Regions from separate parts of the Cupriavidus sp. UME77 genome, predicted to be linked through region 2. Evidence: predicted binding sites of a transcription regulator. Region 2 holds the regulator's gene; each other region holds the start of a gene.
The links. The regulator FliA, encoded in region 2, starts transcription of late flagellar genes. The targets are predictions, from matches to a motif close to CTAAAGTTTNNNNNNNNNNNGCCGNTA.
Positions count from the first base shown of each region.

Region 1 (9,491 bases), on a different contig from region 2:
CTTGAGCGCCGCCGCCAGCCGCGCGGGGTCGGCAAATTCTTCCTTTGACAAGCACTCGCGCAGCAATCCGGCCTTGACGCCGGTGATGCCCAGCTTGCTCTGCAGGTGGCTCGATAGCGAGCGCGCGCCGCGCGGGCGCTGCACCGCTTCGGCCACGCGTTCGGCCGGCAGGCCCGGCGCAAGGTCGAGATGGATCGTGGCCTCTTCCGTGGCCTCGAGCAGGTCGCGCATTGGCGCGCTCAGCGCATAGACCAGGCTCCCCTCGATGCCGCCGGCCGTGATGACGAACTCGCCCTGGCGATAGTGCTCCACGCCATCGCGATCGCGCAGCCCGATGGCCACGGCCTTCAGCGGGTGGCCAGCGAAACGCGTGCGGAAGTGTTCGCTCCAGGCTACGTCGAAGCCGCAGTTGGCGGGGCGCAAAGGGGCGATGTCCACGCCGCGCGCGGCCAGCAGCGGCACCCATGCGCCGTCGGAACCCAGGCGTGCCCAACTGCCGCCGCCAAGCGCCAGCACCGTGGCATCGGGCCGGACCAGCTGCTCGCCATCCGGCGTGGCAAAGCGCAGCTGGCCCGATGCATCGTCCCAGCCCAGCCAGCGATGGCGCATATGGAACCGCACGCCGGCCTCGCGCAGGCGGTGCAGCCACGCACGCAGCATCGGCGCGGCTTTCATGTCGGTGGGGAAGACGCGGCCCGAGCTGCCGACGAAGGTCTCGATGCCCAGGCCGTGCACCCAGCCGCGCAGCGCTTGCGGATCGAAGCCCGCCAGCAGCGGCGCGATTTGCGCGCTGCGCTTGCCATAGCGCCCGAGGAAGGGCTGCGCCGCTTCGGAATGCGTGAGGTTCATGCCGCCGCGCCCGGCCATCAGGAACTTCCGGCCAACCGAGGGCATGGCGTCATACACGTCCACGCGAAAGCCGCGCGCGGCCAGCACCTCCGCCGCCATCAGGCCCGCGGGGCCGCCGCCGATCACGGCGATGCTGGCGGCAGGGAGGGAGGCGGTGGGTGCAGACATGGGTTGGATCCGGGGCAAGGCGGTCGATCGCGCAAAGGGGCGCAAGGCAGGGTGCGGCGGATCGGATTATATAGGGCAGGGGCAACTGCTAATATCGCGCCTTCCCTCGTGCCACGGGTCTCCCGCGCCTTCCATGCCCTTGCCGTTCCGCTTGTCGTTGCCTCTTCCCGCCGCGCGGGCCTTCGTGCCGGTCTTGCTGGGCTTGCTGGGTCTTGTAGCCGGCATGCACCCCGCGCTCGCGCAGGAAACCGCGCAGGGGTTGCAGGAAAAGGCGATGAAAGGCGATTTCCTGTCCCAGCGCAACCTCTCGTACTGCCTGCAGTCCGGGTGCCTCGGGCTCGAGCGTGACCGCGTCAAGGCCTGCATGTGGCGCAAGGTGATCGTGCTGTCTGGCGAGCGCCATGTCACCGACCTGGACTCCGCCAACCTGGAGTACGTCTGCGCAAAGCTGAGCACGGCAGAGCGCGATGCGGCCATGCGCCAGGCGGACGCGCTGGCCAGGCAGATCTACGGGCCGCGGCGCTGAGCGCCTTTGCCTGCTTGGGCGGGAGGCTAAAATAGCGGTTTGGCGCGTTTAGCGCCGTTCCCTGCGTCACGCATCGCCATGCCCATCGCTTCGCCATCCAGCCAGTTCATCGTAGACACCACCCAGCAATGGCTGGAACGCGCAGTGATCGGCCTCAACCTGTGCCCCTTCGCCAAGGCCGTGCACGTGAAGCGGCAGATCCGCTACACGGTGAGCGATGCCACCGATACCGAGGGCGTGCTCGCCGATCTCGAAACCGAGTTGCGCACGCTCGCCGATGCCGACCCTGCCGAGATCGACACGACCCTGCTGATCGTGCCGCACGCGCTGGCCGAGTTTCTCGACTACAACGATTTCCTCTATTTCGCCGAGCGCTTGCTCAAGAGCCTGCGCCTGGCGGGCATCCTGCAGATCGCCAGCTTCCATCCGCACTACGAGTTCGGCGGCAGCGAGCCGGACGACATCGAGAACTACACCAACCGCGCGCCTTACCCCATCCTGCACCTGCTGCGCGAGGACAGCATCGCGCGCGCCGTGGCGGCTTTTCCCGATGCGTCGGAGATCTATGAGCGCAACCAGGAAACCATGCGCCGGCTCGGCCACGATGGCTGGCGCAAGCTGATGACCGAAGCCAGCGGAACATAAAAAACGCGCCGTTGACGCGCGTTGACGCGGCGCGTTTGAGCTTGCGCACAGCAGCGCGCCATTGGCTTGGCGCGAGCCAGCTTCAGCCGGCAGCAGCCGGCTCCTGCGTATAGAAGCGCGCTTCCATCTCTTCCAGTCCCAGCGTGCGCAGCACTTCGTTCAGCCGCTCGGCCGGGCGGCGGCGCGGCAGGTCCTTGTACTGCGCGATGATGAGCTCGTTCTTCATCGAGTGTTCCCAGCCCACCAGCTCGGTCACGCTGACCTGGTAGCCATGCGCCTCCAGCTGCAGGCAACGCAGCACGTTGGTCACCTGGCTGCCGAATTCGCGCGTATGCAGCGGGTGGCGCCAGATCTCGGTCAGCGGATTGCCGGCCAGCAGCTTGCCCTTGTTCTTGCGCAGCACGCCCGCCACCTCGGCCTGGCAGCACGGCACCACCACGATGTACTTGGCGCGCTTTTCCAGCGCGAAACGGATCGCATCGTCCGTGGCTGTGTTGCAGGCGTGCAGCGCGGTGACGATGTCGATGGTGGGCGGAAGCTGATCGGAGGTGATCGAATCCGCTACCGACAGGTTCAGGAACGACATGCCCTTGAAGCCCAGCCGGCTGGCGAGTTCCTGCGAGCTGCGCACCAGCTCTTCGCGCGTCTCGATGCCGTAGATGTGCGACTGGTCGAGCTGCGCCTTGAAGAACAGGTCATACAGGATGAAGCCGAGGTAGGACTTGCCGGCGCCGTGGTCGACCAGCGTCACGTCCGGGTGATCCTGCTTGAGGTCTTGCAGCAGCGGCTCGATGAACTGGAACAGGTGGTAGACCTGCTTGAGCTTGCGGCGGCTGTCCTGGTTCATCTTGCCATCGCGCGTGAGGATATGCAGCGCCTTGAGCAGTTCGATGGACTGGCCGGGACGGATTTCGTGGGGGCTGGGCGCCGGTGCGGCGGGCGTCTTGGACGCCGGGGACTTCTGGGCCATCTGGGATGTCTGGAACCTGGGGAAAAGCGGTGAGGCGTGCGCCAAAGCCGGACGACGCTGCGCCGGTACAGCGGCAGTTTACCGAAAGTCGCGCTTGCCCGGGCGAGTGGTGCAACCGGCGCATGCCGGCGCCGCCTTGCCGGCCCCCCTGAAGAGGCCCCCTAAACAAGCCCCCTGAACAGGCCCGCTATAGCAGGCAGTAATCCACCGGCACGAGCGGAGGCGGCAGCTCGGTCTCGCCCAGCGCTTCCTTCATGCCGATTTCGATGGCGCGGCAGAGCGCATCGAGCGGCAGGTCGTTGGCGCTGGTGCCGAACGGCTCTTCCAGCTCATCGCCCAGCGCATCCAGGCCGAAGAAGGTGTAGGCCACGATGGCCACTACCACGGGCGTGACGAAGCCGATGGTATCCACCAGCCCGAACGGCAGCAAAAAACAATACAGGTAGGCGGTACGGTGCAGCAGCAGCGTGTACGAGAACGGGATGGGCGTGTTGTGGATGCGGTCGCATGCCACCGCCGTGGCCATCATGGCCGACAAGGTGTCGTCGATGCCGGCGGCGAGGCAGGGCTCGACGCGGTGCTGCCGCACGCACTGGCCCAGGTCTTCGCCCATGCGCATCATCAGCAACGCGGGCGCATTGGTGGTGCGCTGCACGTCGGCGAGCTCCGCCGGGCGCAGCCACGCGGGGTCCAGGCTGGTGGCGGCGCTGGCGCCGCGCAAACGGTTGCGCAGCGCGTACGCGTAGGCAATCGTGCGGGAGATCATGCGCACGCGCGCGTCGTTCAGGCCCGCTGGTTTATGGCCGGCGCTGTCCGGCACGTTGTCCGCGATCAGGCTGAGGCATTGCCGTGCCAGGTTGTGGCTGCGCACCACCAGCTCTCCCCACAGCTTGCGCCCTTCCCAGAAGCGATCGTAGGCGGCGGTATTGCGAAAGCCCAGGAAGATGGCCAGCGGCAGGCCGATCAGCGTGAAGGGGATGGCCGTGAGCGTGATCTTGTGCGCGAAGAACGCGCCGTGGCTGAGCGTGACGGCAACCGCTACCAGCAAGTTCACCAGCAGCACGCGCCAGATGCGCGACAGGATCGAGCCTCGCAGGACCAGGAACAACCTCGGTCCCGATGGGCGGTCTCGCACAATCATCTGTGATCCCCTGGCATTGCGGCACGGCGTTCCGTCGATGGGCAGAAGTGTACATTTTTCGCCTCGGGCGGTGGGGTGCGGGCTGCGGCGCGGCTCAAGTTTTCGGCGAAACGGCCGATGGTGTTGTGTGCGTCGGAAGGGACCAAGATCCAGCGGCGCATCAATGACATCCCCGGCTTCAAGGGCCTGCCTTGCAGGCCATGGGCACCGGGCGGCCGCGCCATGGCGCAGCGGCGGCGCGGCACTGCCGAGGCCGGGATTGCGGACGACCCCGAGGACGGGGCGGAGCCGTCCGGACATGATCCATCAATGGAACAACCGAATGGAAAACCGGGGACAAGACACAGGGGACGGCGGCTTACGGGTTAGCCTGGACGACAGCGCGCGGCAGCTGCGCGCGGCGTATGCCGCCATGCCGGGCCGCATGGCGCCGGACCGCGCCGTGCTGCAAGAGGCGCTGGCCAGGGGCGGCTGGGCGCTGGCGAAACTGGACACCGCCGCAATCGGCACCTTTCTCGCGCAATGCCAGCGCGCCACCGAGGGGACGCCCGTGGAAGCGCTGATCGGCGAGCTGACCGACGGCTACTTCGATCTCAGCGTCAGCAGCGACAACCTGAGCGTGCGGCTCAACCTGCTGCCGCCGCAAGGCGGGCGCGAGGTGTCACGGGACGAGATCCGCGCCGCGCTGGCCGAGCGCGGCATCAAGGCCGAGCCGGACAGCGCCGCCCTGCGTGGCGCGGTCGAGGCGGGATATTGCGACGGGCTCGAGATTGCCACGGGACGCGCGCCGCTGCCCGGCATGCCGGCGCGCTTCGAGAGCCTGCTGGCCCCTCCCAAGCCGCTGGTGGCCGAGGACGAAAGCGGCCGCATCGACCTGCGCGACCTGGGCACGCTGTTGCTGGTCAATCCCGGCACGCCGCTGATGCGGCGCATCCCGGCACGCCAGGGCAGCGACGGCATTGATGTCTTCGGCAAGGTCGTGCCCGCCGTGCCGGCCGCCGATCCGCCATTTGCGGACGGCTTGAGCGGCGTGGCGCCGGATCCCGCCGATCCGGAGGTGCTGGTGGCGGCGATCTCCGGCTCGCCGTCCTTGTCGGCGCAGGGCGCATCGGTGAGCCCGGTGGTCGATGTGGAAGCGGTGGACATGCATTCCGGCAACGTCACTTTCGACGGCACGCTGCGCGTCAACGGCGATATCAGGACCGGGATGACCGTGCGCGTGACCGGCGATGTGATCGTCACCGGCACCATCGAGGCTGCGCATGTGGAGGCGGGCGGCAATGTGGTGGTGAAGGGCGGCATCATCGGCAAGGCCGAGGGCACGCATCAAGGCACACAACAGGGCGCCGAGGGCGTCGCGCTGGCACGGGTGACCTGCAAGGGCTCGCTGCATGCGCGCTTCATCGAAAGCGCGGTGGTCGAGGCCGGCACCGAGGTCAAGGTGGAAAGCGGCATCCGCCAGAGCGACGTCTGCGCCGGGCGCAGCATCATTGCCGGTAGTCCCAAGGGGGGCCAGGGCAACATCACCGGCGGGCGCTGCCGTGCGCAGCTGGCTGTGCGCACCGCCACCCTTGGCGCCTCCGCGGGCACCGCCACCACCGTGCAGGTGGGCACCAATCCCTACGCCGAAGCCGAGAAGGCCGAGCTCGAGGCCCAGCGCCGCCAGCTGGAGGCGGAGCAGGCCAAGGTGCAGCAACTGGTCAGCTTCTTCGCCAAGAATCCCGAGAAAGCGGTGGGCGACCTGCGCGAGAAAGCGCGCGCCACACTGTTCAAGCTCACCCGCGACTCGATAGCGCTCGACGCCAGGCTCGCCAAGCTTGCCGAGCAGCTTCGCCCGTCTCCCGAGGCGGTGATCGAGGTGAGCCGGCGCATCCACGGGGGTTGCAGCCTGCATATCGGGCAGAAGTCGATGAAGATCATGGAGGACAAGCCGGGCGGCCATATCCGGCTGGTGGAGGACCGCATCGCGCTGGTCTGAGTCACCCTCGCTTCCCGTCGCACGCCGGCCGCCGCGCTCTTGCGCGGCGGTTTTGCTTGTGCCCTGCGGAACAATATGCGGAACACGTTACGTGACGCGTAACATGCCCCGGCCCCGCCCGGGCCGCGCCGCCCGCCTTCCGCGCAAGCGGCAATCCCTTGCGCCGTAAGGCCTGGCGGCCTGCCCAGCCGCGCGCGAGAACCCGCGTTGGCGGCTGGCACGTGCCTTGCACCGTACCCTGTCAGGCGTCCCCGCTGGCGCCGTTCCAGAAAAAAGCAAAAGGAGGAATCATGGACATGGCACTCACCAGCCGGGCAGGCGTAGACAGCATCACCGCGCGAGGCGTCTCGCCGGGCGTGCCATCGGCCATGTCGGCGCGGCAGGTTGCCAGGCTGCCGCTAGCGTCGCATGGCACGGCGCCGCTCAGGGCGGTGGTGATCGACGAATGCGCGCTGCTGCGCCTCGGCCTGGCCCGCATGCTGGAGAGCATGCCTGGCGTGGAGCAGGTGGACGGCGTGGATCCCGACGATCTCTTCATGCACGGTACGACGATCCGCGAGGCCGGCTTGCTGGTGTTTGGCATGCCGCAGGACGTGACCAGCGGCTGGCGCCTGCTGCGCAAGCTGCGGAGCATGCTGCCCGCCCAGCGCGTGCTGCTGCTGTCGGACAATATGTGGCTGCACATGCCGCCGCCGGAGATGGGCTACGGCATCTGCTGCTGCCTGCCCAAGACCGCAGCCCTTGTGACCCTGGAAGCCGCCATCAGCAGCATGCTCGAAGCCGAAGTGCTGGCCGCCTGAGCTGCGCTTCAATCCACGGGGGCAGGGCGTCAACATGTCCATGCCACCGACAGCCTGATGCGCATCTTGCAGCACTCCCAAGTATGAACCACGTTCACATGTCTGTAAATCCAGACATGTAGCTATTCAGAATCGTGAATGGCAGGTCTATGTTGATCCTTCGTCACAACCGCTCCCCCATCAGCGGCGGTTGCGGCGATCGACGAGGGAAGCGTCGATTTTCTGAAGCCTCAACATAAGACAGGAAGAACATGCCAAAAGCTGCTCACGAAGCGGTGACCTCGCCTATGGATCCGGCCGGCCCCCGATTCACGCCGACCCGGCTGGGCGCCATCGCGCTCGCCTCCTTGGCGCTGACCCTGGGTGCCTGCGGCGGCGACGATCCCGTTGCTGCCACCCCGGCTTCGACCACCCCGACGGTGGTCGCGGGCTGCGAACTGAACGGCACCACCGGCGGCGAAGCCGTGGTGTTGCCGGGCGACCCCAACGCGCCGGAGATCGCCACCGGCTATGCGCCCAAGAATACGGTCTACGCCAAGACCTATATGGCGGTGACCAACAACCCGGTCTCGACCAAGGCCGCCTGCGACGTGCTGAAGAACGGCGGCACGGCAGTGGACGCCGCGGTAGCGGCGCAGATGGTGCTCAACCTGGTCGAGCCGCAATCCTCCGGCATCGGCGGCGGCTCCTTCATCATGTACTACGACGCGGCCACCAAGCAGGTCACCGCCTACGACGGGCGCGAGATGGCGCCGGCCGCCGCCGACGGCAACTATATCCAATGGAAGTCCGCCGCCGACCAGACTACGCCGGCACCTAACGCGACGCACAGCGGCCGCTCCATCGGCACGCCCGGCACGTTGCGCGTGCTGGAGCTGGCGCACGGCGAGCACGGCAAGCTGGCCTGGAAGGACCTGTTCTCTCCCGCCATCAAGCTGGCGACCGATGGTTTCCCGATTCCGCCGCGCATGGCTGCCGCGATCGCCTCGGCGGTCAGCAACCCGGTGACGGCCCCCAGCATCAAGCGCGACGCCGAGATGGCCGGATACTTTCTCAATGCCGATGGCACCCCGCGCGCGGTCAACACCATCATCAAGAACCCGGCGCTGGCCAATGTGTTCAGCTCGGTCGCCAGCGGCGGCGCCGATGCGTTCTACAAGAACGGCCCGATTGCCCAGGCGATCGTCGCCAAGATCCAGAACACTTACGGCGGCACCGCCACGCCAGGCCTGACCACGCTGGCCGACCTGGAGAACTACGTCGCCAAGAAGCGCACGGCAGTTTGCACGACGTATCGCGAGTACGAGATTTGCGGCATGCCGCCGCCGTCCTCCGGCGGCATCGCGGTGGCGCAGATCATGGGCATCATCGAGAACTACGAGATGTCGCGCTATGCGCCGTCGAACATGGACAAGAACGGCGGCCGCCCGAACGTGCTCGGCGTCCACCTGATGGCCGAGGCAGGCAACCTGGCCTATGCCGACCGCAACAAGTATGTGGCGGATACCGACTTCATCGGCCTGCCGGGCGGCACCTGGGAAAGCATGCTGAACAAGCCTTACCTGCGCAAGCGGGCGGACCTGATCAGCACGGTGGGCTCCATGACGCTGCCGGTCGCCGCGGGCGACCTCGGCGCCGTGCCGCTGGCCCCGTCGGTCATCAACGAGCACGGCACCACGCACCTGTCGCTGACCGACAAGTACGGCAACGTCGTCTCGATGACCACCACCATCGAGGCCGGCCTCGGCTCGTATCACTTCACCAACGGCTTCCTGCTCAATAACCAGCTGACCGACTTCAACGCGGCACCCGCCGATGCCGGCGGCGTGCCGATCGCCAACCGCGTGCAGCCGGGCAAGCGCCCGCGCAGCTCGATGGCGCCCACGCTGGTGTTCAAGCGCAATGCCGACGGCTCGCGCGGCGACTTCTACATGACCACCGGTTCGCCGGGCGGCGCCAGCATCATCCAGTACGTAGCCAAGACCCTGGTGGGCGTGCTGGACTGGAAGATGGACGCGCAGCAGGCTGTGTCGATGATCGACTTCGGTGGCTCAAACAGCGCCGCCAGCGGCATGATGGTCGGCGGCGAGCATCCCAACGTGGATGCCACCAAGCCGGCCGGCGGCCTGGCCGGCGACAACGATCCGCTGGTCAAGGGCCTGCGCGGGCTCGGCCACGTGGTCAACGTGACGGCGCAGTCCAGCGGCTTGAGCGCCATCATTCGCACCACCGTGGGCGGGTCGACGGCACTGGTCGGCGGGGCCGATCCGCGTCGTGAAGGCGTGGTGCTGGGCGATACGTTCAAGCCATAAGCCATAAGCCATAAGCCGGAACGGAAGGGTTTGCGGAAATTTCTCTGCATGCATTGGGAAGTGGCTGATTGGTTGATGCGGCTCCGCTCGCTAAAGTAGTCA
Region 1 is NZ_LZZU01000080.1:66,506-75,996, forward strand. Features, by position in the region: gene A9975_RS31070 (TIGR03862 family flavoprotein) at 1-1,017, opposite strand, end outside; gene A9975_RS31075 (hypothetical protein) at 1,151-1,543, shown strand; gene A9975_RS31080 (DUF1415 domain-containing protein) at 1,622-2,188, shown strand; gene A9975_RS31085 (SAM-dependent methyltransferase) at 2,271-3,158, opposite strand; gene A9975_RS31090 (bestrophin family protein) at 3,346-4,299, opposite strand; gene A9975_RS31095 (DUF342 domain-containing protein) at 4,598-6,277, shown strand; gene A9975_RS31100 (DNA-binding response regulator) at 6,568-7,077, shown strand; gene A9975_RS31105 (gamma-glutamyltransferase family protein) at 7,329-9,389, shown strand.
Region 1: the regulator FliA is predicted to act here: its motif matches at 4,393-4,419, upstream of A9975_RS31095 (DUF342 domain-containing protein).

Region 2 (9,491 bases):
TCGCGCGAGCTCGCCACGCTGATCATGCTGATGAGCGGCGTAGTGGGCCTGTGGACGCTGGGCGGCACGCTTGCCAGCAAGCTCGATGCCGTGTTGCACGCCAGCCTGGCCTTCGAGCCGGCGATTGCCTTCGACACCACGCGCATGATGTCGCGCTTTGGCATCGCGGTCTGGGAGGGTCTGCTGGCCTTCCTGCCGCTGCTGCTGTTCTTTGGCGCGGCAGCGCTGGCCGGGCCCATGCTGCTGGGCGGCTGGATGTTCTCCGCGAAGTCTTTCGCCCCGGATTTCTCCCGCCTCTCGCCGCTCAAGGGGCTGGGCAGGTTGCTCTCCTCACAGTCGCTGGTGGAGCTGGTCAAGGCCATTGCCAAGGCGCTGCTGGTTGGCAGCGTGGCCGGCTGGGTGCTGTGGCGGCGGCTGCCCGAGGCCATCGCGCTGATGAGTGCGCCGATCCACGAAGCGCTGCTGCACATGCTGGAGATGGTGCTGAGCGGCTGCGCGATGGTGGCGGGTTCGCTGGTGCTGGTAGCGGCGCTCGACGTGCCCTGGCAGTACTGGACCTTTTACAAGAAGCTGCGCATGACCAAGGAAGAGGTCAAGCAGGAGCACAAGGATAGCGAAGGCGACCCGCACATCAAGGGGCGCATCCGCCAGCAGCAGCGGGCCATGGCCAAGCGCCGCATGATGTCGGAAGTGCCGAAGGCGGATGTGGTGGTCACCAACCCCACCCACTTCGCCGTGGCGCTGCGCTACGAAGAAGGCCGCATGAGCGCGCCGCGCGTGGTCGCCAAGGGCAGTGACGCGATTGCCGCGCGCATTCGCGAGATTGCCGTCGAGAACGGCGTGCCGTTGCTGTCCGCGCCGCCGCTGGCGCGCGCGCTGCATCGTCACGTAGAGCTGGGCAGGGAAATCCCTGCCGGCCTGTACACCTCCGTGGCCGAAGTCCTGGCCTGGGTCTATCAACTGAAGCACTGGCACCACAGCAGCGGCCCGCATCCGGCGGCACCCTCCGATCTGCTGGTGCCGGATGAGTTAGCCGTACCGGAAAGCCAAGCATGAACGCATTGACCTCGCTGTTCAAACTGCCGGGGGGCCAGACAGGCGGGCAGATGAAGGCCCTGGCCGGCCCGCTGCTGATCATCATGATCCTCGGCATGATGATCCTGCCGCTGCCGCCCTTTATCCTGGATCTGCTGTTCACGTTCAACATCGCCCTGTCGATCATGGTGCTGCTGGTGGGCATGTACACGCAGAAGGCGCTGGACTTCGCCGCCTTCCCGGCGGTGCTGCTGTTCACCACGCTGCTGCGCCTGTCGCTTAACGTGGCCTCGACCCGGGTCGTGCTGATGGAAGGGCACACCGGGCCGGATGCCGCGGGCAAGGTGATCGAGGCCTTCGGCCACTTTCTGGTCGGCGGCAACTTTGCGGTGGGCATCGTGGTGTTCGCGATCCTGGTGGTGATCAACTTCATGGTCATCACCAAGGGCGCCGGGCGTATCGCCGAAGTTGGCGCGCGCTTCATGCTCGACGCCATGCCCGGCAAGCAGATGGCGATCGACGCCGACCTCAACGCTGGCCTGATCAATGAAGAAGGCGCCAAGAAGCGTCGCGCCGAGGTCTCGCAGGAATCGGACTTCTACGGCGCGATGGACGGTGCCAGCAAGTTCGTGCGCGGCGATGCCGTGGCGGGTCTGATGATCATGTTCATCAACGTCGGCGCCGGCATGGTGGTGGGCATGGTGCAGCATGACCTGGACTTCGCCACCGCGGTGCGCAACTACACGCTGCTGACCATCGGCGATGGCCTGGTCGCACAGATCCCGGCGCTGGTGATTTCCACCGCCGCGGGTGTGATCGTTTCGCGAGTCTCCAACGAGCAGGACGTGGGCCAGCAGCTGACTGGCCAGCTGTTCTCCAATCCGCGCGTGCTCTACCTGACCGGCGCCATCATTGGCATGATGGGCATCATCCCGGGCATGCCGCACTTCGCCTTCCTGGCCTTTGCTGGTGCGCTGGTGTGGTTCGGCCGCTATGTGGCACGCCGCGACGTGGCGCAGGCGCAGGAAAAGAAGCGCGAGGAACGCGCTCCCGCGGTGGCGCCGGAATCGACCGAAGCCAGCTGGGACGATGTCACCCTGGTCGATCCGCTCGGCATGGAAGTGGGCTATCGCCTGATCCCGCTGGTGGACCGCGCGCAGAACGGCGAGCTTCTCGGGCGCATCAAGAGCATCCGCAAGAAGGTGGCGCAGGAGATCGGCTTCCTGGTGCCGGTGGTGCATATCCGCGACAACCTGGAGCTCAAGCCCAACGCCTACCGCATCACGCTCAAGGGCGTGGAGATCGGCCGCGGCGAAGCTGCGCCCGGGCAGTGGATGGCGATCAACCCTGGCCAGGTGTCCGGCGCGCTGCCGGGCACGCCCAGCCAGGACCCGGCTTTCGGCCTGCCCGCGGTGTGGATCGAGAGCGGCCTCAAGGAGCAGGCGCAGACCTACGGCTACACCGTGGTGGACGCAAGCACGGTAGTGGCCACTCACCTCAACCACCTGATCCACATGCACGCGGCTGAACTGCTTGGCCGCCAGGAAGTGCAGGCGCTGCTCGACCGCATCGCCAAGGAATCGCCCAAGCTCACCGAAGACCTGGTTCCCAAGGTCATCACGCTTACCGCGCTGCAGAAGATCCTGCAGAACCTGCTGGACGAAAGCGTGCCGATCCGCGACATGCGCACCGTGCTGGACGTGGTGGCCGAGCACGCGCCGAAGGTCAGTGATCCCAACGAGCTCACCTCGCTGGTGCGCGTGGCGCTGGGCCGTGCCATTACCCAGCAGTGGTTCCCCAACGGCGCCGACCTCCAGGTCATCGGCCTGGACGCTGGCTTGGAGCGCGTGCTGTCGCAAGCGCTCACCAACGGCGGCGGCATCGAGCCGGGCCTGGCCGATGCGCTGCTGCAGCAGACGCAAGCCGCGGTGACCAGGCAAGAACATCTGGGGCTGGATCCGGTGCTGCTGGTGCCGCATCCGCTGCGCCCGTTGCTGGCGCGCTTCCTGCGCCGGACTATGCCGCAACTCAAGGTGCTCTCGCATGCCGAGGTGCCGGACAACCGAAATATCAGGATCACCGCCATGATCGGTGGCACAGCGTGAGGGGTTTCGCAAAATGAGCGTAGCTAAATTCGTGGCGGCCAATGGCCGCGAGGCTTTGCGCCAGGTGCGCGAGGCGATGGGTCCGGACGCGGTGGTGCTGTCCAACCGCACCGTTGAAGGTGGCGTGGAGATTGTCGCGATGCGCGACACCGATCTCGGCGCCATCTCCAGCAACGCGCCGGTGTTCACGCCGCCGCCGGCTGCCGCGGTCGCTGTCGACGGCGCCCTTGGCGACCTGCGCGGCGAACTGCAGACCATGCGCGCCATGATGGAGCGCCAGTTCTCCGGCGTGGGCACGCACAGCCTGCCGTCGATAGGCGGAGACCCGTTGCGCGATTCGCTGTTTACCTGGTTAGTGACCGCTGGCTTCTCCGGGCAGCTCGCCCGTTCGCTGCTGGGTCACTTGCCGCTGGGCCATGACCGGCCTGCCGCCATGACCTGGATCCGCCAGGAGCTCGCCCGCAAGGTGCCGGTGCTGAACGACGAAGATGCGCTCTTTGCCCAGGGTGGCGTGCTGGCGCTGGTCGGTCCCACCGGCGTTGGCAAGACCACCACCACCGCCAAGCTCGCCGCGCGCTTCGTGCTCAAGCACGGCCCGGAACGCCTGGCGCTCCTGACCACCGACACGTTCCGGATTGGCGCGCACGAGCAATTGCGCATCTACGGCGACATCCTTGGCGTGCCCGTGCACGCGGTCAAGGACGCGGCCGACCTGCGCTTTGCGCTGGCGGCGCTGACCGAGAAGCACCTGGTGATCATCGACACCGTGGGCATGAGCCAGCGCGACCGCAACCTGTCCGAGCAGATTGCCATGCTGGCCGGCGTGCAGGCGCCGGTGCAGCGCATCCTGCTGCTCAACGGCGCCAGCCATGGCGACACGCTCAACGAAGTCGTCCACGCCTACCGCCACGATGCCACGCCCGACGGCGGCATCGACGGCTGCATCGTCAGCAAGCTGGACGAGGCCACGCACCTGGGCTCCGTGCTCGACGTGGTGATCCGCCACCGCTTGCCGGTGTACTACGCCTCCACGGGCCAGCGCGTGCCCGAGCACCTTGAGCTCGCCAACGGCGCGGCCCTTGTCGAGCGTGCCTTCCAGACGCCGCGCCGCGGCTCGGTGTTTGCCGACGCGGAAGCCGCGCGCCGCGCCATGCCCGCGCAGGACGATAGCGAAGCTACGCGCGCGGCCAGCCCCGGCGGTGCCGACGGCATGTTGCGCTCGCTGACCGACAGCGCCAACGCGGTGGGCGATTGCGTGGAGCAACTGAACGCTGGCAGCTATAGCTTTGAGCTGGTCCGCTCGCTGTGGCAGCAACGCAATGAGGGCGCACCCTCGCCGCGCCTGATGGCGCAGCAAGTGCGCGAGGCCGCCTGCCGCGACCTCGCCCGCCATTGCGACCGCTTCGTGCTGTCGCTGAGCGCCACGGTGGCCACGCCGGTGGCGGGACGGCGCGCGCCGCGCCCCTGGCAACACACGCTGTTCCTGGCGGACCGCGACGGCCTGCCGCTGGCGGCCGCCGCCGCGCCCGCCGGCCGCACCGGCCCGGCGCTGCAAGGCGGCCAGGGCGGATGGGAGGCTGATGCCGCCACCCTGTGCGCCGCCATCGCCGCCGCCCGTACTGTGGTCAACGTACTCGACGCCATGCCTGCCGCCCCCACGCTGGCACGCTGGCAGCAAGCGGGTGAGCGCTGGCTGGCCACCGCGCGCAAGACCACCCGCGTGGCCAGCGGCGGGGCTGCCGTCAAGCTCGATGCGCTGGCCGAGACGCTGACCTTCCACGCCGTGCAAGACATGGACTATCGCGGCCGCGATGCTGTGCAGTGGATCGCGCAAAGCCCGGTTCGTGTGCTCGAAGGCCAGGCACGCGGCGCCCGCGCTGGCGCCGAGGGCGGTACCGAGGCAGGTTTGCTGGTGTCGCGCGTGGTCGACCGCGAGAACGGCCAGACGCTCGCTGTGCATTACCTGCTGTGCGACCCGGCGCTGTCCGCCGAGGGCGCGCAACTGGCCCGCTGGGCCCGTTGGGCCGAGGCCGGCGAAGCGCAACTGCGCACGCTGCGCCATGCGCTGGACCACCTGGGCCAAGGTGACGGCGGCAATGAACCCGCACAGGCCGAAGCGCAGGCCTGCGCCCGCTTGCTCGCGCTGCAGATGGGCGTGGCCGCGCTGCGCCTCGAGCAGGCCAGCGACGATTCGGTCGGCGCATTCCTGGCGCGGCTGACCGGCCGTGCGCCGGCTCGCCAGGCTTGCGGCGCCGCCGTGCTGGTCGAAGGCATCGGCCGCCTGCTGGCCTTGCTCGACGTGCTGGAAAACTATCCGGCCCGTGGCGGCCGCGCCGCGCAGCCCGTTGTTCAGGAAGCCCCGCCGGAGACGTTCCAGCTGGGCGGCGCCGGCGGCTTGCTCGAGGCGCGCATGAGCGCAAGCCGCGTGTTCGAGACGCTGGCACAGGGAGAATAAGCCGTGAATTCACTCGCATCCGACCAGGCGGAAAGCCTGCGGCGCATGCTGGCGCCCCGCGCCACGCGCCGCATTGCCGTGGTCGCAAGCGATGCCGGTGCCGGCGCCACTACGGTGGCACTGGGGCTGGCCAACGCCCTTGCCCTGCAAGGTGAACGCGTACTGCTCGTCGATGAGGACCGCTTCGGCGCCCGCGCCACGCGGCTTGCCGGCGCCATGCCGGAAGGCACCCTGGCCGCGGTGCTGGGCGGCGCAGTGATGCTCGATGCCGCGCTCGGCAAGCGTCCTGCCGGCACCATCGCCGTGCTGCCGGGCAGCCCCCAGGCCAATGGCGACCTGCAGTTGCTCAAGTCGTTTCGCACCGTGCTCAGCGATGCCCGCCGCGATGCGGATGGCGGCTTGTCGCAAATGGCTGGCGCGGCGCACAACCTCGTGGTGGTGCTGCGCGCGGAGCCGGCCTCGATCAAGGCCGCATACGCCTGCATCAAGCAGCTCAATCACCTTTACGCCTGCCGGCGTTTCCACCTGGTGATCAATGCCGCCGCCGGAGACGCCGCCGCCAGTGCGGTGCTGGGCAACCTGGCCCGTACCGCCAGCCAGTACCTTGGCGTTGAGGCCAGTCCCGCAGGCAGCCTGCCGCACGATCCGCTGGTTGAGCGCAGTACCGCATTGGGCCGTTGCGTGGTCGAGGCCTTCCCGGCCGCGCCCGCCACTGCCGCATTACGCCGAATTGCCACGGGCATTGCCAGTTGGCCAATGTCCACCGATCCCCGTTCAACCCTGTCGGCGCCGATGGCGCCGACGGCCACGGCCCTGGCTTAAGCGCCGGGCCCTGCAAGCTAGGACTCACGAGAATTCCACCATGTATACGATTCAGGGAAAGCTCGAACAGACTGATACCGTGACGGCGCATGCGTCGCTGGTGCGTCGCATCGCCTTGCAACTGGCGGCCAAGCTGCCGGCCAGCGTGCAGCTCGATGACCTGATCCAGGCCGGCATGATTGGCCTGCTTGACGCCGCCAAGCGCTATGAAGACACCCACGGTGCGCGTTTCGAGACCTACGCCAGCCAGCGCATTCGCGGCGCCATGCTCGACGAGGTGCGCGCCAACGACTGGCAGTCGCGCAGCCTGCGCCAGTTCACGCGGCGGATCGAGCGCACCGTGCGCGGCCTGGAGCAAACGCTGGGCCGTGCGCCGCTCGATTCCGAAGTGGCGCAGGAGTTGGAGCTGCCGCTCGACGAATACCAGACGCTGCTCAACGAGGTCTATGGCTGCCAGTTGCTGCACTATGAAGACTTCGAGCGCTCCGGCGAAGAAGACTTCCTGGACCGGCACCTGAGCGTGAGCGATGACGGCAACCCCCTCACTGTGCTGATGGAGAGCGGTATGCGCGAAGCGCTGATCCGCGCCATCGAGCGTCTGCCCGAGCGGGAGAAGCTGGTGCTGTCGCTGTGCTATGACCAGGAGCTGAACCTGCGGGAAATCGGCGCGGTGCTGGAAGTCACCGAGTCGCGCGTGTGCCAGATCCGTAGCCAGGCGATTACACGGCTGCGTTCGCAGTTGCGCGGATTGCTGTGAGCGGCTGGCCCAAGCGCTTCGCCGCGGCGGCGCTGGCCGTGGCGTGCTGCCCGGCACTGGCAGCGCCTGGCGGGCAGGCGCTGCATAGCTGGTCGGCTTCGGTGAACGGGCCCGCGCTGTACAGCAGAGGCTTGCGCACCGTTTCCGTCCCGATTTCACCGACCGGTTATTTGCCGCAGGCGCAGGGCGCGATCACGACGGTGCGGTGGCGCTATAGCTTCTCGCGTACGCCGCCGAATGAACTGCAGGCTTACCTATGCAATGCGCAACGATGTGTATTGCTGTCGGGGGCTGAGGGGCTGACCGAGGCGTTTAGCGGGGATGACGCCGCCAAAGGCTTTGTGTTTGCTTTTCAGGTGCCGGGAAAGGGCGCGTTGACGCCGGTCTTGATTGGGCAGGCCAATGAGGTGACGGTTGGGTTTCGGTGAGGGGGGCTGTGGTTGCTTCGCTGCTACGTCTTAGCTTCAACGGCTTAACTTCAACGTCAACAGCCTAAAGTCAAAGGCAGTTTCACCATCCCAATCGTCCTCTGTTCCCGCTGGCTTGCTCCCCTCTCCCACTTGTGGGAGAGGGGCCGGGGGAGAGGACGGGCACTCGCAAGAACGAGATGCCATGAACTACCAAATTCAACCACTGGCCAGGCTGACCCCTTGCGGCCCGGTCTGCGTGCGCCCGTCGCGCCCGTAGAGCGTCGTGTTGTCACCCCGTTGCCGCAACGCCAGGATCGCTTCCTCGGTGAACTCGAGATGCGCATCCACAACCGCGGCATTCAGCGCATTGGCGTCGCTTGCAGTGCGTGCCGCAAACACCAGCGTGCGCCATGCGGCTTCCACCGACGGATCGATCTGGCGCCCGAACAGCTGGCCGCCCGCGCCGGTGCGAATTCCCATGGCGCCCATTTGTGCCTCGCGCGTGCGCGTCAGGGCACTCAGCAATCCGGCCAGTTCGACCTTGCGTTCCAGCAGCCCGGCAAGGGCCTGGTAATCGCCGGCCTTGATCAGGCTTCTCTCTTCGCCTAGTACGGTGGCGAACTCCTGCGCGAGCTCGGTTTCGCGGCGCAGATTCTGGATCAGGGACTGGCTCATGGCTTGCCTATCTTAGGGTGGGGTTGGCGATGCGGCCCGTAGCAAGCCGCGGTGTCAGGCGCCGCCGCTGAGTTCGCGCAGGGACGCGAGCAGGCCGTCGGCGATCTTGCTTGGGTCGATCTTGATGCGGCCTTCGGAAATAGCCTGGCGGATCTCTTCGACCTTGGCGGTGTCGATATCGTCGTCATGGTCTTCCACCATGCGCGCGCCGATCTCGCGCACCTGGGCCGACAGGGGGCTGCTGACGCGCACGCTGGACGTCTCCGGAGCAGCCGTCGAACCGGGGGCGCCGGCCACGCTGCGCACGGCGCCGTCGATGGCGTCGCTCGGCCTCGACGAGGTGGTCTGATTGATCTTCACGATGATTCCTTGCTGGGTACCTTTGGCTTATCGGATGCTTCGGGCGAAACTTTAGGTCGAATTGCGACGCCGCAGCGCCGTTTTTCCGGCCCCGGAGCGCGCCATATTGTCTCATGAGCCGGCTCATGAGACGCGTACGCAACTCCGGGTGTCGCCGTCCCGATTTCCTATTGCTGTAGCACCACCGTGTCGCCATTGCGCACCAGCGCATTAACCACCTGACCGCTCTTGAGCCGCACCTGGACGTTGTTGCCCACCGCAGCCTCGGCCATGACCTTGCCTTCGCTGCTGAGCTGGAACGAATCGCCTTCCACCAGCACCGTCACGTTCTGGCCCTGGCGTACGGCAATGGCCTTCTTCAGTAGGTCCATCCGCATTGGCGAACCCGCGGCGATGCGGTTGGCCGCCACCGCGCCGGTCACCTGTGCGGGATCCGTCACCACCGCGCGCGGCAGCGACGCCAGGTCGCCTTGGCGGACTTCCATATCGGCCGCATCGATGGCCTCGCCGGGCATCAGGTTACGCCCGGCCACATAGTAGTCGGCCACCACCGACACGCGCGCTTGCACGTAGCGGGTCCAGGGACGTTCGCCGGCGCAGCGCACGCCGACCGAGACCCGGCCCCAGGGGGACGCGCCCGGCGGCAGGAACGGCTCGGGCAGCGGGCAATCCGGCGCGCGCCCGCCCGAAGGCGGCACCACCTGAATGGTGGCCTTGCCGGGCAGGCCGGCAGTCTGGCGTTCAAGGAATTGTTCGACCGCGGCGCGCACCGGGTCTTCGGGGAACGGCGAGGGCGGCGCCGCGCCGGCGCTGCCGGGCAGCGTGCCGCCAGCGGCCAGCACGCAGAGCAGGGCGCGCGCCGCGGCGGCCCG
Region 2 is NZ_LZZU01000045.1:88,667-98,157, forward strand. Features, by position in the region: gene flhB (flagellar biosynthesis protein FlhB) at 1-1,056, shown strand, start outside; gene flhA (flagellar biosynthesis protein FlhA) at 1,053-3,140, shown strand; gene flhF (flagellar biosynthesis protein FlhF) at 3,154-5,595, shown strand; gene A9975_RS17555 (MinD/ParA family protein) at 5,599-6,417, shown strand; gene A9975_RS17560 (RNA polymerase sigma factor FliA) at 6,458-7,174, shown strand; gene A9975_RS17565 (flagellar protein FlhE) at 7,171-7,602, shown strand; gene A9975_RS17570 (flagella synthesis protein FlgN) at 7,801-8,259, opposite strand; gene flgM (flagellar biosynthesis anti-sigma factor FlgM) at 8,314-8,619, opposite strand; gene flgA (flagellar basal body P-ring formation chaperone FlgA) at 8,787-9,491, opposite strand, start outside.

Region 3 (9,491 bases), on a different contig from region 2:
GAGCCCAGCGACAGCTTGGCCTGCACATCGTAGTACACCACGCGCATGCCCATGGCCTCCGCCAGCACGCCAACCTGCGAGCCGATATTGCCGTAGCCGATGATGGCGATGGTCTTGCCGCGCGCCTCGAACGACCCGCTTGCGCCCTTGGCCCATTTGCCGGCATGCGCCAATGCGTTTTTCTCCGGAACGCGGCGCAGCAGCAGGATCGCCTCCGCGATAACCAGCTCCGCCACGGAGCGCGTATTGGAGAACGGCGCGTTGAACACCGGCATGCCGGCGCGGGCCGCGGCGTCGAGGTCTACCTGCGAGGTGCCGATGCAAAAGCAGCCAATGGCCACGAGGTGCTTGGCGGCTTCGATCTCAGCGGCGCCAAGGTGCGTGGCGGAGCGAATGCCGAGAATCTGGTGGGCTGCCGGAGCGCGATGCAGTTCGTCGCCAGCGAGCGCGCCAGTGCGGCGCTCGACGGTGACATGCGCTTCCTTGAAGCGCTCGACGGCGGTGTCATGGATGTTTTCAAGCAGCAGTGCTGAGGTCATGGCGATTGGGTGATGGCGGCGAAGGCGCGAGGTGGGTGCGGCAGCGCGAGGGCATGCGCAAGGTGAAACGTACGCTGCCATGGTAACGCAGGCAGCGCTGCCCAGCCGAACACCCACATTGCCGCCAATGGCAAATCCGTCCCGGCCGGGACGAGGCCCGCTAGGGAAAGCCCCCGGATTGACCGGCGAATCAACGGCTCCTACAATTAATCGGAATGCTATTCCGTCTAATAGAACGTTTGGCGAAACAACTCCGGAAGAACGACCCGCCGCCAAGAGCAGGCCAGGAGCAGGCGTGAGCCACGAATAGCGAACACCGGACACCGGATACCCGATACCCGATACCCGATACCCGATACCCGATACCCGATACCCGATACCCGATACCCGATACCCGACACCGGACATCAGTCAGGCATCAATGGAGACAGCCATGTACCACCGCCTTTGCGCCAGCCTTGCCCTGGCAACCCTCAGTGTGGCCACTACCTATGCCCACGGCGGCACCTGGCCCGACAAGCCGGTGCGCATCGTCGTGCCATACACCGCCGGTGGCACCACCGATTTCGTGGCCCGTCAGGTGGCGCAGACGCTGACCGAAAGCACCGGCAAATCGTTCTTCGTGGAGAACAAGCCCGGCGCCAGCGGCACCATTGGCACGCTGCAGGTGGCACGTTCCGCGCCCGACGGCTACACGCTGCTGGCCAACGACACCACGTACACCATGCTGCCGTCGCTGTTCAAGGCGCTGCCCTGGGACTACAACAACGACCTGGTGCCGGTGACCACCATTGCGCAGACCCCGGTGATCCTGATCGTGCCTGCCAGCTCGAAGTTCAAGACGCTGCAGGAACTGATCGACTTCGCCAGGCAAAACCCGGGCAAGCTGAACTTCGGCTCGGGCGGCGCCGGCAGCTCCACGCACTTGTCCGCCGAGGTCTTCAAGAAGGACGCCAAGATATCGATCACGCATATCCCCTACAAGGGCGCGGGCGATGCGCTGATGGGGCTGATCGGCAACAACGTGGATATCCTGATCACTGCCACGCCGACCGCGGTGCCGCAGATCAAGGGCGGCAAGGCCCGCGCGCTGGCGGTCACGGGCGCGGCGCGCGTGCCCGCGCTGCCGGACGTGCCGACCTTTGCCGAAGCTGGCCTCAAGGACTACAAGGTCATCAACTGGTTTGGCCTGGCGGCGCCCAAAGGCACGCCTCCTGCGCTAATCGCCAGGCTGCAGGCGGAAGTGCACAAGAGCGTGAACAGCCCGGAGGTGAAGGAGCGCCTGGCCAGCATGGGCGCCCAGCCGGGCGGCATTGCGCCGGCGGACTTCGCCAGGCGCATCAAGGACGACACCGCGCTGTGGAGCCAGGTGGCAAAATCCGCCGATGTGAAGGCCGAGTAAATGGGCAAGCGCCGCCATTGCGCAGCGCCAGGACAACAAGGAACGAACATGTACTTCAGAACAGTGCCCCGGGAAATATCCCTCCAGGTCTTCTCGGCCATGCCCGCGCATTTGCGCAAGACCGGCGTGCGCTCCGAATGGGCCGATGCCAACAAGGGCGGGGCCTGCATCGACAGCTTCCTGGAGGGGCCGGTCTTTGATCCCGCGGGCAACCTGTACGTGACGGATATCCCGTTCGGGCGCATCCTGCGCATCTCGCCGGCCGGCGAATGGTCGCTGGTCGCCGAGTACCAGGGCGAACCCAACGGCATGAAGTTCCTGAACGCGCGCGAACTGGTGGTGGCGGACTATCGCAACGGCCTGTTGCGCGTCAACGTGGACACGGGCGAGGTGACCACCTTGCTGGGACGGCGCAACGCGGAGCAGTTCAAGGGCGTGAACGATCTCGTGATCTCTCGTCGTGGCGACTTGTATTTCACCGATCAGGGCCAGACCGGCCTGCACGATCCCACCGGCCGCGTCTACCGCCTGCGGCCCGGCGGGCAGCTGGACCTGCTGCTGGGCAATGTGCCCAGCCCCAACGGCCTGGCGCTGTCCTGCGACGAGAAGGTGCTGTTCGTGGCGGCCACGCGCGGCAATTGCGTGTGGCGCGTGCCGTTGCAGGCCGACGGCAGTGTGTCGAAGGTGGGGCAGTTCTTCACGTTCTACGGCACCAGCGGCCCCGACGGCATGGCCATCGACAGCCGTGACCGGCTGTTTGTGGCGCATGCCAGCCTGGGCTGCGTGTGGGTGCTGAGCAAGCGTGGCGAGCCCGAGGCGATCCTCGCCAGCCCGTCGGGCGCAACCACCACCAACCTGGCGTTTCAGCCCGCCGTTGAGCCGGGGCAGCCGCGCAGGGTGTTTGTGACCGAATCGGAAACGGGCACGATCCTGTTCGCGGACCTGGACGAGGCCGGGCTGGGCGTTTGATCCCGTTGCGGCCCGCGCCTGTCACTTCGGTGGCAGCAGGTCTTGCAGGTCCCGCAGGGTTGCCGCGGTAGCGGGGCCCGCGGGCGCGGAGACGGTGGGCGCCGGGCGGGCCCGGCTGATCGTATTCGTGCCGCCGGCCGGGCCATTGCTGCCGCCGGCGGCGACATGCGGCACGGCAGCCGGGTCGAGCCGGCCATTCTGGCCCAGCGCGATCTGCGCGCAGCCGGTGAGGAAGCGGTCCTTCTTCAGGCTGTTGGTGATGTCGATCGCCAGGACTGCAGCGCGTTCCTCGATCGGGATGATGGTGCCGCCGCGGCTGAACGTGTATTTGCCTTTCCACACCGCGCGGTTCTGCCTGACATCCGTCAGCGTCGTGCCATATTCGATCGACAGGCGGCCGCCGGACGCATTGACCACACCCCCGCCGTTGGCGATGGTCAGCACCGTATCGGCGCTGAACGTACGCATCCTGCCGGTCAGCGCGGTCGAGTCCAGCTCCAGCCCCGAGATCTCGTCGTACGCCGATTCCACACCGCACTGCCGGGTCACCTCGCGGAACTTGGCCGCGAACGCCGCGGAGAAGTCGCTGTTCCACCCCATGCCGGTAGTGCCCAGCACATACATGCGGGTGGGCTTGCCGGTGTAGTCGCTGGCGCGGCTGGTCACGCCGACAGTGGTTGGCGCGCAGCCGCCCAGCAGCATCGACGCTACGGCCAGCGCGACGGGGGCGCTATTTCGATATCGGTTTCCCATGTCTTGTGCCTAGAGAGAAATGGCCAGGCGAGCGGCTGCGGCCGGCGCCCGCTCGCTACTTCGTGTATGAAAAGTAATAGGGACTGGTGGCGGATCGCATGACATAGCGTCCGTCGGCCTCGGTCAGCCGATAGCACGTTTGCATCGCGCTGAAATTCGGGTTGGCCATCTCCAGGCAGACCTGGCCGGTTTCCGGCTCGATGCGGTAGCGCCCGGACGAATAGCCGCGGCTGACGGAATTGGTCACATCCAGGCTGCCGCTTTCCCGGACCTGCATCCAGAGCGTAACGCCGGACGGCGCGATGGCATTGATCCTGCCAAGATGCGTGAAATGGCTGGTCAGCTCGGCCCCCGTCAGTTGCCTGCCCTGCGGGCCGGCTGCGGGCCGGGCCGGGGCGTAGGCGGTGGCGCCCTGGCCGGGCTGCCCGGGCTGGCCAGGCGGGAGCGCCACGGCAGGCGGGGCGGCGGATGCCGTCTCGCTACGGAATTTCTGCAGCGCCAGCGCGGACCGCGCCGGCACCTCGCTGATCCATTGCGCGGGAATGGCAAAGTTGATGTTCTGCGCGTCGGTCCGCATCAGGTAGGTAATGCCGACGAGTTGCCCGTTCGTGTTGAACAGGCCGCCACCGCTGGAGCCTGGGGAGATCGGGGCGGTGGTCTGCAGGCGGACGATGCGGTCGCGCTCGTCCTTGTTCAGCGAGGAGAGCAGGCCATCGCTCAGCGTCAGCTCGTAGCCGCGCGGCGCGCCGATGGCGTAGACCTTCTGCCCCACCTTGAGCGCGGCCAGCGGCGCGATCTTTACCGCCGGGGCGGTGAGGCCCTTGGCGCGCAGGATGCAGAGGTCGCGCTCGACATCGGCGTGCACCAGGCTGGCGCCATACGTGACCTTCTCGCGCCGGATGCTGATGGACTTGCCGCTCTTGAGCACGTGGCAGTTGGTGACCAGTTCCTCCGGCCCGATCACCACCGAGCTGCCCAGGCCGAACCGCGTGCCCTGCGCGTCAAAGACGGATACCACCCAGATGCTGGGCGATTCCCGCTCATAGAGTTCGGCCGAATCCAGCGCCAGGCAATCCGTCGAGATGCCAAAAGCCAAACACGAAATAGCGACGCTTCCCGCAATGTTTTGCGCCCGACCCATGATGTTCATTCTGGTGACTGGTTTCGCCGGATTCAGCCGCTATCCTGACGGTGCGGGCTGTCTGGTCTTTCCCGGCCAAAGCGGCCGGGCTGCCTATGATAAACGTTCCGGATGCCAAGCGGGCGGCCCGCTATTGCGGCCGCCGCGCTAAAGATTCCCGGTTGATGGCCGACAACATGGATGCTGGGAGGTGTGCCTTCCCGCTGGCTTCAATGCCAATCGTAGCTTCGAACGTAGCTTCAATCTCAACCTCAATTTCAACCTGGAAGACCCTTCAATGGATATTTCCCTCGTCAGTGCGGCTAGCAACTCGGGCGGCGATCCGGTGCCCACCATGATGCTGCGCAAGTCGCTGGACCTGCAGGCCCAGAGCGTGGCAACCCTGCTGGGCTCGATGCCGCAAGTCAGCGTTCCGGCCAGCAATCCCCCTCACCTTGGCCAGAACATCGACGTCAAGGTCTGATTCCGGCAATCCGGTAACGGAGCTGCCCGCGCCCGGGTTGACATCAAACGGGCGCGGGGGGCTAAACGGCGGAGCCGGGTGGCTGCGGCGCCAGTGCAAACGTCAGCCGCACGGTCGTTCCTTGCGCCGAAGAGCGCAGGTCCAGCACCGCCCCGATGGCCTCGGCACGCCGGCGCATATTTCCCAATCCCCGTCCGTGCGCGGCAGCCTCGGGCGTAAAGCCACGGCCATTGTCATGGATCTCGATGACCAGGGCTTGCTGGCCGGCATGATGGCGCGCCGAGACCCGGATAGCGCTGCCGCCGGCATGCTGCATGGCATTGGAAAACACCTCCAGCAACAGGTAGTGCAGCTCACGCACCCGCTGCGGCGTCAGGTCGTGCAGCGCCGGCAGGCGCGCCACCTGCCAGTCCACCCGCAATCCCGCCGCCTCCAGCCGCGGGCCAAGCCGGTAGCGCAGGTTGCCGAGTACGGTGGCCAGGTCGCCGCCGGTATCCTGCAGCGCATCGACGGATAGTTTCAGGGCATCCAGCGCATGCTGCAGCTGTTGCTGCAATGTGTGCGTGGAAGGGCTGCCGGAGCGCAGCATGGCGAGCATGCCCACCAGCTGGCTGCCAAGCCCGTCATGGATATCGCGCATGATCCTGCCGCGTTCCTGCAGGGTGGCCTGCTCGCGCTCCATTTCGTGGGAGTGCTGGTACAGCGCATGCAGTTCCTGCTCCTTGCGGGAGACCGCGCTGTCGAGCTTCTGGTTCAGGGCAGCCAGCATGCGTGTGGCGCGCGTGTAGCGGTCGACCAGCAGCCAGCCCATGGTCAGGCTGAAAATCAGCGACACGTAGCGGGTGACGGAGGAGTCCCAGTAGTCATCCCCGATCCACCAGACATGGATCAAATCCAGCACCGAGATGAGCAGGGTGAGGCCAAGGGCGGCGGCAATCGCCGTGCGCTCACGCTCCGGACGCGTCACGGCGGCGCGGACCAGCACGGCCACGATCGACAAGGCCATCGCAACATTGACGACCACATTGGCCAGCACCATGGCGTGGGTGCTGTGGGCCGCCACCATCAGTGCGATCAGCGGAAGCTTGACGCTCAGGTAGAGCAGCATCCCGCGGCGCAGCCAGCGCGCCTCCAGGCCGGTCACAAGGATGGCGAACCGGGCGGTCGCGTACATGAAGACCGTCCGCCCGGCCAGCACCAACGCGAGCCACACATCGGGCGCGCCGGCCTCGTCGGAAACGAAGTACTCGGCCAGCCCGAAAGACCAGCCAAGCTCGGCGATGGCATATAACCCGAACAGGGGATCCCGTTGCCGCCACCATACCAGCGCCGCCAGGCACGCCAGCAGCATGCTGGCCGCTGCGATGACCACCGGGCCGATGACCTTGAACCAGAGCGCCCGCTGGTAGTGCGCCTCCACCAGGGCCGGCGCGCCAAACTCCACGCGTGACAGGCCGCCGCGCGAGCTGGCGCTGGCAGCGATCGTGACAAGCAGTTCGTTCTCCGGGCGCAGCAGGTCAGCTGGCACCGGGATCAGCAATGGCTGCTGGCCGGCATAGGGCGCCGGGGCCGACAGGCTGCCAGCGTGGGCGAGGCGGCTGCCGTTGAGGCGCACCTCATAGCTATTGGCGGCCCGCTCGATGTACAGCGCGGCCATGCCCTGGCGGCCTGGCAGATCCGGGAAGCGCAGGAGAAATCGCGCACCGCCGCTCTGGCCGGGACGGAACCGGTCCCAGTAGTAAGGCAGGCTGATGGTGGCCGGCGTGCCGTCGGCGGTGATCATGGCGGCCTCGCCAAGAATCTGTAGCTGCCCGGCGGCAAGCGGTGATGAACCGGGCAAGGCGAGCAGCAGCCAGAGCACTAACGCCAGCAGCGGCTTTGAAGTGAGCAGGGATTGGGACAAGAGGGTGCGCGGCAGCCGCAAGGGGGCGGTAGCCGGCGTGCCGGGGGCGCTGGCCGCCGCGAGGGGTATCACCATGAGCTGGTCTGGGGCTTGGCGCAAGGGTGCGGGACGATGCCGCGCCCATCGTAGCGTTGCACCGGAGTTCGGTCAATCGCGCCGGTGGAGCGGCCCATCGCCGTGCCATCAGGCGGGATGGGCCGCGTCTCACCCCACCGCGGCCGGCGCGGTCTCGGCGGGCCGGGAACTGGTGCCGGCCGCGGGCGAAGAGACCCGCTTCAGGCGTGGGGCGTGTGCCGCCTCGGCATGGTTGCCCATGACCTCCAGGCGCAGCAGGATGATGGGCACGGACGCCAGGGCGCGTTCCAGCGCGACCAGCAACTGCCCGGCCCGCATTTGCGGCATCCGGATCTCGAAGCTCAGCATGCACTTGATTGGCGGCAGGCCGAGCGGCATCTGCCGCTCGTTGGACGGGTACTGGCCGCAGTCGCTGGTGGCGCAGCGCATGGCCACGCGCACGTCGGGCACATCGTCCAGCCGCGCGATCACGCTCAGGCGATACAGGCGCCACCGCTGGATGGGCGGCGCAAGGTTGACGGCTTTCATGGCAGGTCTCCTTTGTCTTTCGACGCGAGGCAATCGAAGCGTTTGGTGCGCCCGGCCGTGGCCGGGGCGCACCGGGCCTTTAAAGCGCGGGCCGCAAGCCGGTGGAAAGTTGCAGCTCCACCGTGGCGCCCGCCAGGTCCGCCTGGGCCTGGAGGTAGTCGAGGTAGGTTTCGTCCGCGGTGCGTTGCGCATCGAGCAGTTCCAGCAGCGACGCAGAGCCCTGGCGGTACGACTGGCGCATGCCGTCCAGCACCCGGTCGGCATCGGCGATCACCGAGTCGCGGTAGCGCTGCAGGTTGTCCTGCGCAGCCTGGAACGCGGTGAGCGCGTTGCGCACGTCGACCTCGGTTTTCAGCTCGGCCTCGCGCAGCGCCAGCATGGCCTGCGTGACCTCCGACTCCGCCTGGATCAGCTCGCCGCGCTGCAGCCGCGACAAGGGCAGGGGAATCGATACCGACACGCCCAGCATGCGCGAGCGCGCCGCGCCGTCGCCGTTGGGCTGGCCCTCGTCGTCCGTGGTGCCGCGCACGCCGGGGGTCATGGTCATCGCGAAGCTCACGCTGGGATCCACCCAGCGGTTGGCGCGCGCCAGCCCTGACTTGTCGCGGGCATTCTCCAGCGTGGCGCGGGCGATCCGGACCTCGTCGCGCGCCTCCATCGCCTGGGCGATCAGCGCGCCGCTGTCGGTGCCGGGATCGTAGGGCTGGAACTCGCAAGCCAGCGGCGCGTTGCCGAAGGCCTCGGCCACGCGCACGCCAAGCTGGATGGACAGCTTTTGCATGGCGGCCTGCGCGGCGGCGCGCGCCGATTTCACCTCGGCGGTGAAGCGGTCACGCTCGACCCGCGACTGCGACAGCTCCAGGCCACCGATGTCGCCCGCCTTGCGGCGGATCTCGTTGGCGCGCACCACATTGGACAGGGCGGACAGCGTCGATTCCTGCCGGACCAGGGCCTCGCGGCTGCGGCAGGCTTCGACAAAGGCGGTGGCGGATTCCTGGTACAGCGCGTGCTTGAAGCCCTGCAGGTTTGCCTCGGTCAGGCGCAGGTTGCTCTGGGCGGCGCGGATGCGCGCGCCGCGCTTGCCGCCCAGCTCGATGGGGATCTCGATTTCGAACTCATGTGTGCGCGGCGGCTTGGGCGACACCGCGCGGCTGGTCTCGATGTTGCCACGGCCGTACTTGAGCACCGGGTCCGGGCGCACGCCGGCGATCGAGATCTCGGCTTGGGCGCCGCGGATGGTTTCCTGCTGCGCGGACAGGCCGATGTTGTGCCGCTCCACCGTGTCGAGATAGGAGGCGAAGCGGACCGGTGCGCGGGCCGTGGCGGCGGCGGGCGTGTCCTGTGCGTCCTGCCCCCAGGATGCGGATGCCGCCAGCATGGATGTTGCCAGGACGAGGTGGCGCAGGGCGGGTGCCGCTGGCAAGTTCTTGTCTTTGATTTGCATGGGATTCTCCTCAGGCCTGGCCGGCGGCGCTGGTCGCCGGTGCGTTGCCTTCGGCATCGGTTTCCGATTCCCCGGCCGCTTGCGCCGCGCGCTCGGCGCGGGCCTCGACCAGGTAGTAAAGGGCGGGCAGCAACAGCAGGGTCAGCAAGGTGGCGGTGAAGAGCCCGCCTACCACCACGGTGGCCAACGGACGCTGCACATCGCTGCCGAGACCTCGCGCCAGCATTGCCGGGGTGAGCCCGATGGCGGCCACGGTGGCGGTCATCAGCACCGG
Region 3 is NZ_LZZU01000005.1:95,890-105,380, forward strand. Features, by position in the region: gene serA (phosphoglycerate dehydrogenase) at 1-539, opposite strand, end outside; gene A9975_RS01625 (tripartite tricarboxylate transporter substrate binding protein) at 973-1,941, shown strand; gene A9975_RS01630 (SMP-30/gluconolactonase/LRE family protein) at 1,990-2,910, shown strand; gene A9975_RS01635 (hypothetical protein) at 2,932-3,663, opposite strand; gene A9975_RS01640 (S1C family serine protease) at 3,719-4,759, opposite strand; gene A9975_RS01645 (YjfB family protein) at 5,082-5,267, shown strand; gene A9975_RS01650 (ATP-binding protein) at 5,329-7,245, opposite strand; gene A9975_RS01655 (hypothetical protein) at 7,375-7,773, opposite strand; gene A9975_RS01660 (TolC family protein) at 7,853-9,217, opposite strand; gene A9975_RS01665 (efflux RND transporter permease subunit) at 9,228-9,491, opposite strand, start outside.
Region 3: the regulator FliA is predicted to act here: its motif matches at 4,952-4,978, upstream of A9975_RS01645 (YjfB family protein).